One region of the Nostoc sp. UHCC 0302 genome, then DNA from elsewhere that is predicted to be linked to it. Evidence: riboswitches for the same ligand, from Rfam matches in the RefSeq annotation. Region 1 holds a riboswitch; the other holds the start of a gene.
What was found. A riboswitch is a leader RNA that binds a small molecule or an ion and turns the genes downstream of it on or off. The one in region 1 is predicted to bind fluoride.
Positions count from the first base shown of each region.

Region 2: it holds a riboswitch for fluoride, as region 1 does, so the genes downstream of both, WKK05_RS04885 (voltage-gated chloride channel family protein) here and WKK05_RS16850 (chloride channel protein) in region 1, are expected to answer to the same signal.

Region 1 covers NZ_CP151099.1:3,874,392-3,879,389, forward strand. Annotated here, with positions in the region: gene WKK05_RS16845 (nitrate/sulfonate/bicarbonate ABC transporter ATP-binding protein) at 1-241, opposite strand, end outside; gene WKK05_RS16850 (chloride channel protein) at 488-1,219, opposite strand; fluoride riboswitch at 1,398-1,472, opposite strand; gene WKK05_RS16855 (MFS transporter) at 1,570-2,757, opposite strand; gene WKK05_RS16860 (hypothetical protein) at 2,898-4,295, opposite strand; gene WKK05_RS16865 (hypothetical protein) at 4,768-4,998, opposite strand, start outside.
Region 2 covers NZ_CP151099.1:1,167,390-1,172,387, reverse strand. Annotated here, with positions in the region: gene WKK05_RS04895 (hypothetical protein) at 138-1,124, shown strand; gene WKK05_RS04890 (hypothetical protein) at 1,200-1,715, shown strand; gene WKK05_RS04885 (voltage-gated chloride channel family protein) at 1,674-3,011, opposite strand; fluoride riboswitch at 3,107-3,193, opposite strand; gene crcB (fluoride efflux transporter CrcB) at 3,313-3,720, shown strand; gene WKK05_RS04875 (chemotaxis protein CheW) at 3,804-4,058, shown strand; partial or broken gene WKK05_RS04870 (methyl-accepting chemotaxis protein) at 4,078-4,977, shown strand; gene WKK05_RS04865 (CheR family methyltransferase) at 4,985-4,998, shown strand, end outside.

The sequences.
Region 1 (4,998 bases):
CAACTAAAGGAGAGTTATGATAGATAACCTCGCCTGCACTAGGGCTAATTAACCCTGCAATTATCCGCATTAACGTAGATTTCCCGGAACCCGAAGGCCCCAGCAAAGCTACTATTTCTCCCGAACGCAACTCCAGATTGATATTTTCCAGGATGACTATTTCCTGACCGTTGGGTTGCCGATAAGATTTCCTGACATTTTTTAGAGCAATGATATGTTCAGTTACTGTTTTTGCTACCACGGCTCCCCTCTCTAAAGCTTAGATTAATTTAGAATCTCATGCTTAGGTTATCTTACAGTTAAATTTCACTATCGCTTAATACTATTGAATTGATGCATAGATAAAAATTTTAATTTTCTATAAAACAACTAATTTCTTAGTCAGAATAACAGTTTTTTTTATAAAACCATTTATAAAAACTGCTTTTTTGTCATCAATGAATTAAATTTATAGCTGAAGTTTTATCTGTTTATTAATTACCCAAAATTAGCCCTTTTCCCAGATAAAGAACGCATTGACAGAGAAGATTACACCTACAATTATCACAGAAATTAGCCCCCAAATTATGATTGTCCGTATAGATGGGGATTGTTGGTTTGCAGCATGATGCAAACCAAATAATAAAGTTACTTGATTCCCTGCGATCGCTGCTATTAAAGAGGGAAAAAGAGCATCATAATTAATTTTTCCAATCGATAAAACCTCCAATCCAAAGACGGTTCCAGCTAAGGGAGTTCCGAAAACTGAAGCAAAGCCAGCGCTGATACCTGCCGTTAATAAAATTCGCCGATTTGCTCCTTGAAAGTGCAGTATTTTAGTTAACTGGTCTGCTAAAGAAGTACCCATTTGTAATGCTGTACCTTCACGTCCGGCGGAACCACCAAATAAATGTGTGAGGTCTGTTCCTAATAGAACAAGAGGAGCCATGCGAAAAGGAATAATATCTTTGGGATTATGTATTTCTTCGAGTAAAAGATTATTTCCAGCTTCTACATCCTGCCCAAACTGATGATAAATCCAACCACTTAAAAAACCGCCTAGCGGTAGTAAGTAAATAATCCACCGATGTGATTCCCGCCAATCAGTTGCCCATTCTAGTGAGGACAAAAGTGCCGCAGAAGCCGTGCCAGCAAGAACACCAACTAAAAAGGAAATAGGCAACCACTTGATTATGTAACGTAATGCAATAAACGTTTCAAATTGACGAAACTGTTTCATATAAAAACCTAGAAACTCATAAGCTTATGGTTCCTAACGATAAACTTCTTTAAAAGAGTTATTATTGCAAAGTATTTTAAATGCTAAAAAAATTAACCACCCCTCTTAAAAATATCGGCTCATACCTCATCCCTCCTGTTATGGAAAGTCTGCTACATTTACACGCAGTCAGTTTAGATTTGAGGTAGAAACTATCAGCCGAGGGGCGGTTTTCTAGATTTTCTAGAAGGTGAGTCTCATCACCTGATCAACATATATTTTACAGAAGTTTTGGCAACTTGCAAGCTAGTGGTGAAAAATCTCATTTTACTTTTGCTCGATATCTTGGAAAAGGTCTACTGAATTATGATTTAATATTTATTTCTCTGCGTTATCAGTAGCAACACAGCTGCGATCGCAAACAAGCTCCCAGCAATAAATGTTGCTTCTGCTCCTAAAGTCTGCCACAACCCACCGGCTAGCAAACTGGCAGGTAACAGCGCTAATCCTATAGCCAAGTTGAAAAATCCAAAAGCCGTGCCGCGCAGATTTGCAGGTATATTATTGGCCACTAGCGCCAACAGCAACCCTTGACTCATACCCAAATGCAAACCATAAAGGGCAAACAATCCCCAGACTTGCCAAGGTGCTTGTACGAAGGCGAAGCCCAGATACACTAAAGCATATAGAATAAATCCGCCTACCAATAGCCCAAATCTGCCGAAGCGATCAGAAAGTATTCCTAATGGGTAGGCACTTAATGAGTAGGCCATGTTCATCACCACTAATGTCAACGGGATGAGTGAGGCAGAAATACCTATTTGCTCGGCTCGCAGCAATAAAAAGGCATCGCTAGAGTTTCCTAAATTGAATAGCAGCGCCACTGCTACAATTACCCAATATTTTTGACCCAAACTGCGTAAAGTTTGCCATTGCAGAGGGTTGCTTCGGCTTCCTTGAGTTTTCTTTGCTCTTGGTTCTCGCACTCCTACTGTTAATAAAGCCACCGCCAAGAAACCAGGGATGAGTGCTAGCCAAAAGACAAGGCGGAAGTTGTTTTTGGAAGCAGTCATTAAGGCAAATGCTGCCAAAGGCCCCAGGAATGCTCCGATAGTATCAAGAGATTGACGCAATCCGTAGGCTGCACCAAGCGCCTCTGGATTAGTGGAATCGGCAACTAAAGCATCGCGCGGTGCAACTCGGATACCCTTACCAATGCGATCGCCAAATCGAGCTATTAACACCCCAGTTGAACTGGTAGCTACAGCGAATAAAGGTTTGATAAAGGTCGATAGCCCATATCCAAACACCGCCAACCCTTTGCGATGTCCCAAGTAATCACTTAAGACTCCAGAAAAGACTTTTAAAATTGAAGCTGTAGCCTCCGCAATCCCTTCAATCATGCCGACAGTAAACACATTCGTCCCTAACACTGAGACTAGAAACAAGGGCAATAGAGAATGAATCATTTCGGAGCTAATATCTGTCAGCAGGCTGACAAACCCCAATACCCAAACAGTACCGGGAATTTTCTGCATCAATTTCTTTTGCAGTTGCATATTCTCTATTTACCTAACTAAAGTTAGTACATTTACAAACAACTACAGCTTTTGAGTCCTGTGAGCAAGATTTTCAGCGTTTTATAGAACAGGTATATGAAGCACAAGGCATAGAGACAGATTTATAATACCGTTTTTCTTTAGTTCTTATCTGGCTGCAAATTATACCAACTATACCAGTGACGAACTGCTAGCCAAACAGCAGAAAGCAAACCTGCAAGGCTCAGGGTAAGACCACTCAACGGTACTAATAATCCAAAGACGGGTAGTATTGCTCCAGCAATGGTGCAGATAATCGCAGCTAGAGAAGCACGACGGTTTAATCCCAATCCCCATGTCAAGAAAAGTAAGACAAAAGAAATCAGAGTCCAAGCTAATTGAGCATTCATCAAACGAGCCAGATAGGTCAAACTCAGCAGACAAGCAAAGAAAATGCCAGCAGCGATCGCCACATTTTTCAGGCTCATTGGTAGCGACCAATACAACAATAATATCCACCAGAGAAATAATGCTGGTGCTAGCAATAAAAGCCGGGGAATTATCCCAGTGTGGCGAATGGGGTCAGTATTAGTAAACACTCCAAACGGGTTTTTGACAGAAACATTATCATCAAATATCCAAGTAAATTGGGTGCTTTTTCCATCACTCTTAATTTCATTCGGTACAATACCACTGGCAAAATCAGCAGGAGCGAAGTTTGCGATCGCCGTCAGGCGAAAATTAGAAAGCAACTGTGTCCCTGCACTATAAACCCAGCGTGGCCCTCCTTGAGCCTGATAGGTGACTCGAAAGTTGGCTTCTTCTCCTGGTTGCAAGCGAAAAGGAAAGCTATATTCTCCCGGATTAGTTGGTTGTACCCTAGTTCCAGTACGTTCTACTTTGTAGCTAGCAAGCAGCGTGTAACCATTGGGCGGGGGTGCTTCAAAAAAGAAATTATTAATATCTTTAAGCTGGTTTACAACTTTGTAATCAGCAATATAGTCTGCACGATAAACTGAGCTACGACCTCGAACATCTATGCTTTGGTCAAGCTTGACCTGAATTTGTGAACTAGCCAGCGTCAAAAAGCGGTTGACTTCTCGTGTCTGATTTACATTGACTATCTTGCCATTGACTTGGGTGGTATATGTATATGGTTCTTGCGTAACGTAGCGGACTTGGGGCGCAAATTGTTCGAGCTTTTCACCTGCAACACTTTGAGTCACTTGCTCTACCCTTGCTTGTTCCCAGTTGTGGTAGCGATTACTCAAAGTTGAACAGAGAAAAAATCCAGTCACTAGCAGAATTAATACCAGAGTTAAATGCTGCAATCCCCGCAATAGTTGGGAATAACCCACAGCCCAGTCACCAAAGAACATCACTTGTTCCGGCTGGCTTCGACGCAAAGAAAAACTCATCAAAGCGATCGCAACTCCCAAAGCTACGACCAAAAAGACTAACAACAGTGAACCTTTGAGTACTTGGCTGCCAAATTCGACTAGTTCCGTTGGATGTGTCAAATCGGGCAATCCGGGAAGGCCTTGAGTAGAAGATGACATTGGTGAATTTTTACATAATTTGAAAAAACAGACCGATAAAATCCCTTAAAAGTTTCTAGATAAATGTTTTATATGATACGTAAAATTTCCTATAGGTGCATCCAAACGAGAGTCGCCATAAACATCAAAAGCCCAGCCTTTACGACTGAGCTTTTGAACAAATGGGACTATATGCCCCGAAGGTTACTTATAGAAGTTCGCTATATAATTGATAGTCTGATAATGGATACCACCCCGCTCTGAGCTATTCCGGAAAATTAGCTAAGAAATTTTGACTAATTTTTGTCCTTTACCTGATGAGCAAAATATACCAAGCAAGTGACAGCATGAACGTGTAGGATTTAGAGACAAGGAAAGTTACCTTTATCAATTTTCTGGCTTTTGCAAATGAACGATACATTTACTAGCTGGCAAGAATGGATCATCGTCTTCATATATCTAAGTTTCATGGTCTTCATCATCTGGCGCGTATTTACCGCCCAGAAGAATTAAAAAAGCTGCATATCAGTCTCCCAGGGTCTTTTTGCTCAAATGGTAAAATAGTGCCGTCCTGTTTAACCTTGACTTGCTCCCGACAGTTGTAAACCTCGATAGGTCGTTTAACTCCATTTACACTCACGGCTGCTCTGTATTCCCAATAATTTTTGGCGCTTCGATTGATATTGAGAATGCAAATCTGTTGACCATCATAATTGCGGCATAC
Region 2 (4,998 bases), 2.7 Mb from region 1:
AAAGTTACTAATAAGGATATCATTAAACACATTGATTACAGTCTTTAGACTGCTACTTTATATTAAGCTTACTCTCCAGCAGGGTCATGATTTTGTACTCAAGGGCTTGTAAATTTGTCACTGTATTGATCATAATCGTGGCCGCATGGTTGTTTACAGAAGTTCCATCTGTTTTAGCAGAACCTGTTAAATCTCCTCAGACCTGTCGCGTAGGGATTTACATTACCTCTTTACGAAACTTTAAGTTTGCAGACAAATCATTTAGGGTTGATTTTAGGGTATGGAGTGTTTGCCCTGAGAAAAGCTTAAAGCCTCTAGAGAGTATGGAGATTATTGATTCCTTAGAGTTTGAGGAAATTTCTGACAGTACATTTGATAAAAAAAATCGTTCTAGCTCCTTTTTCACAAAGGGAGAGGTTTATTGGTCTCAACGAGACATTAGCGCCGTTTTGAATCAGAATTGGGATGTTCAGAACTATCCCTTTGATCGCCATACCCTAAAAATTTCTTTAGAAGAAGCTACTCAAGATGCCTTCGGGTTTGTTTATACACCTGATTTTAAGAACTCTGGTTACCAGCGTGATATGAAGCTAGGAGGATGGAAGATTACGAACTTCAGCCTTCAAGAAGAAAAGGTTGCCTACCAGACAACCTTTGGCGATCCAGAACTGGTTGATCGAAAAGGGGTCTATTCTCGCTTGATAGTTTCAATTCCAATCCAGCGAGTCAAATATATGAGCTTCTTTAAGCTGACTACTGGGGTGTACGTCGCTTTTGCTGTAGCGATGCTGTCCTTCTTCTATGAAACTGGACAGCCAAGTTTGGTTAGCGCCCGCACAAGTTTACTGGTGGGTTGTTTATTTTCAGCATTGATTAATATGCGGGCACCAGAATCAGTTTTAGGACGCACGGAGAGTCTAACGCTGGTTGATCAAATTCACATTGCCGCGATCGTTTACATCTTTGCCGCAGCTCTTGCAACCGTCTTTTCACGATTAACAACAGAAGCAGGGCAAGCAAAGCAGGCAATGTTGCTAGATCGTCGGCTTTTGTTTCGGGCTTTTACAATTTCGTTTATCGTTCTCAACGCGATTGTTATCTCCCATGCAGCGATCGCAGGTTGATAGGTAATTAACGAGCTTTCTGCAATAATCGTTTGCTTGGTTATATTAGAGGTTACTTAACCAGGGAGTTGATGAGTGAGGGAAGATGTTTCTAAACTGCATCATCTTGCTATTAAAGCAGTTATTAAGAGAGTACATCTAATTGGTGGCTTGCTTCTCGCCGCTTTTAGCTGCTGGCTTTTTCAAACTTTGCCAGTTCAGGCAGAGGCTGTTACATCTCCGAAAACTTGTCAAATTGGAGTTTACTTAACATCCTTGCGGGATTTTAATCCAGCAGAGCAGTCGTTTTCTGCAAACTTCTGGGTCTGGAGCCTTTGTCCTTTTGAAACTCCAAAACCCTTAGAAAGCCTGAAGGTGATTAACAGCAAAGAAGTTAGCACGAATTACAACAGTTTTTCTCGAAGCGAAAATCTGTCGGATACATTTAAGGCAAATAAATATGTGTTCGTGTCTGAACAGGAGATTAAGGCAACTTTGTATCACAACTGGGACACCAAAAATTATCCATTTGATCGCTATAAACTGGAAATTCCTCTTGAGGAAGCGAAATTAGATGCTTTTACTTCCTCTTTCTTTGCCATCATCAGGTAAATCAATTTTTGGCTTAACTTTTTCTCGTCCATAATTAGCTAAAGTCACCCCTTCTTCTAAATATAAAGCAGAGTATTTACTCAACCCAATACGCTGTGAAGTATAAATTCCGGAATGACCTGAAAATAGGTAGCTCACTACGCAGCTAATAGCAATAAACAGCCCCGATTCTAGACCAAATAGCTCAATTCCCATTAGAATCGATGCTAAAGGTGTATTTGCTGCACCTGCAAAGACACCCACAAATCCCATTCCTGCTAATAGTGGTACAGGTAATGCCAAAAGCAACGACAAAGTATTACCTAAAGTTGCACCAATAAAAAATAAAGGGGTCACTTCTCCTCCTTTAAATCCAGCACCCAAAGTTAAAGCAGTCAGACCCAATTTTGCTGCAAAATCCCAAGGAGGTAGCTGAGTGGAGAAAGAATCAACGATAGTTGGAATACCAAGCCCAATGTACTTAGTTGTACCACTCAATCCAACAATTATTGCTATCAGCGCACCGCCCATCAAAGGATGCATTGGAGGATAGGATATCTTGGTTTTAAACAAGTGGCTGATTTTGTGAGTTATTTGAGCAAAAAATCTTGCCACTATTCCAAAAATTGCACCTGCAATAATGGCATAAATTAGTGCCAAAATTGTAAGCGGCGGTATAGAGGGAGAGTGTAAGTATGCTATATGATGTAAACCCAATAGTAAGGTTACTTGATTTCCAACTATCGCAGCAATTAAAGAAGGGAAAAGAGCGTCGTAATTAATTTTACCAATCGCTAAAACTTCCAGACCAAATACAGTTCCAGCTAAGGGGGTACCGAAAACTGAAGCAAATCCCCCACTTATACCTGCCGTTAACAAAATTCGCCGATTGGCTCCTTTAAAGCGCAATATTTTAGTTAACTGGTCTGCCAAAGAAGCACCCATTTGTAATGCTGTACCTTCACGACCGGCTGAACCACCAAATAAATGAGTGAGGTCTGTTCCTAATAAAACAAGAGGAGCCATACGGAAGGGAATAATACTTTTGGGATTATGGATTTCTTCAAGCAAAAGGTTATTTCCAGCTTCTACAGTCTGACCAAATTGATGATAAATCCAACCGCTCAATAAGCCACCCAGTGGCAGCAAGGCAATGATCCACCGATGCGATTCTCGCCAATCAGTTGCCCATTCCAATGATACCAAAAGAGCCGCAGAAGCTGTTCCAGCAAGAATACCCACTACAAAGGAAATGGGCAACCACTTGATCAGGTGGGGTAATGCAATAAACGGTTCAAACTGACGAAAGTGTTTCATACCATGACTCCTTGAGATGCAATTTGTAGACTTACACTTTCTACAAGGGAGTCAGGTAATGCATTTAGCAAAGCCCTACTCTACCACAGTAAGTCAGGAAAGTAGGAGCCATCAGCCTTCCAGTTATGAATTTAACCTATACTGGAAAGGCAGTTATGGCGAGCTCCATCGCCATAAATAATCGTAAATAATATTCAATAAATTCAACAATATCATAATCCCATTCAGGTTGGAATCCACCTGAGAGCAAATTTGAAAAAGGTCTTTACGAAAAACCATACACGTTTTTAGGTAAAAAACAATGAATCTTTTAAGAGGACGTTATCCCCTAGCTGTGGCGATTGGGGCAATTTTTGGAGCGTTGAGTCGTTTTTATGGAACCGAATTAGCAAAAGCTATTTTTGGCAAAGATTTTGGCTTTTACGGCACATTCACTATTAACGTGACTGGCTGTTTAAGAATTGCTTATATTTTGACTCTAGCAACCGAGAATCTTCGCATCATCTCGCCGGCACTTCGCCTGATGACGACAACAGGCTTCTGCGGTGCATACACTACTTTTTCAACCTATGGTTTGGAATCAAAAGGTTTCTTAGATAAGGGCGATATTACAACGCTGTTAATTTATTTTGTTGGCAGTGCGATCGCTGGAATGATTGGTATCCAAATCGGTGTTTTATTGACCAGAGCAAGCGCTCAAAGCTCTTAAATTAAAACTCAGAAGAAGATGTAGTGCAAAGTGCTGCCTCTTCTTTCTGTTTGTCCTAATTCAATGAGAACTTATCATTAAAAGTGCTAATTTTACTCTTCTACGCTGGGAAAGACCTCTACGCGATCGAGAGTTCTCACATCGTTGAGGTAATTCCGCGAGTGAGTCTTAGAAAAGTACACCATGTACCAGAATACGTGCCTGTTTTATTTAACTACCGAGGAGCGATTTTGCCCGTGATCGATGTATGTCATTTGATTCAAGGGACACCCAGTCGATCGCACCTCAGTACCCGGATCATTATCGTCAAACATCCCTACCAAACAGCAAACAATTGAGCCAAGCAATGATGGCAGCGAAATTGGGCAGTTGCTGAGTGCGTTTCACTCCATGTCTAAAAATCTGAATTCGCTGAGTTTCCAGATGCAACAGTCTGGAGTGCAAATCAGTACCTCTGCAACTCAGATTGCGGCAGCTGGTAAAGAATTGGAAGCCACGGTTGCAGAACAACTCGCTTCAACCAATGAAGTGAGTGCAACCTCGCAGCAGATTGCCGCCACCTCTAAAGGGCTGGTAAAAGTGATGGATCAGGTGGCGCTGATGGCACAGTCTACAGCAACTTCTGCCGGTGCAAGTCAAAATGACTTAAATCGCATGGAAACCGTGATGCGCCATCTCTCAGATGCAACCACCTCCATTGCTACCAAGCTTGGGGTGATGAATGAAAAGGCAAACAATATTAACAGTGTTGTAACAACCATTAATAAGGTTGCCGACCAGACTAACCTGCTGTCACTAAATGCGGCGATCGAGGCAGAAAAGGCTGGAGAATACGGAGCAGGCTTTGCAGTTGTAGCACGGGAGATCCGCCGATTGGCTGACCAAACCGCCGTCGCCACTCTAGAAATTGCCCAGATGATTAAGGAGATGCAGTCAGCTGTTTCTACCGGAGTCATGGAAATGGATAAATTTAATAAATCTGTTGTTGATAGCGTGGCGGATGTCAGCAAGATTAGCGATCAGATTGCTCAGGTGATTCATCAGGTGCAAGGATTGACCCCACGCTTTGAGCAGGTGAGCCAAAGCGTTGAGGAGCAATCGCAGGGAGCGCAACAGATTAGTGAAGCGATGGGGCAATTAAGTCAAGCATCTCAGCAGACAGTGGATGCTTTGCGAGAGACGAACAATGCTGTCGCGCAGCTTGATGGGGCGGCAAATGGATTGCGATTAGAAATTGCTCGGTTTAAAACTGCATAGGCTGACAATGGTATTATCTGC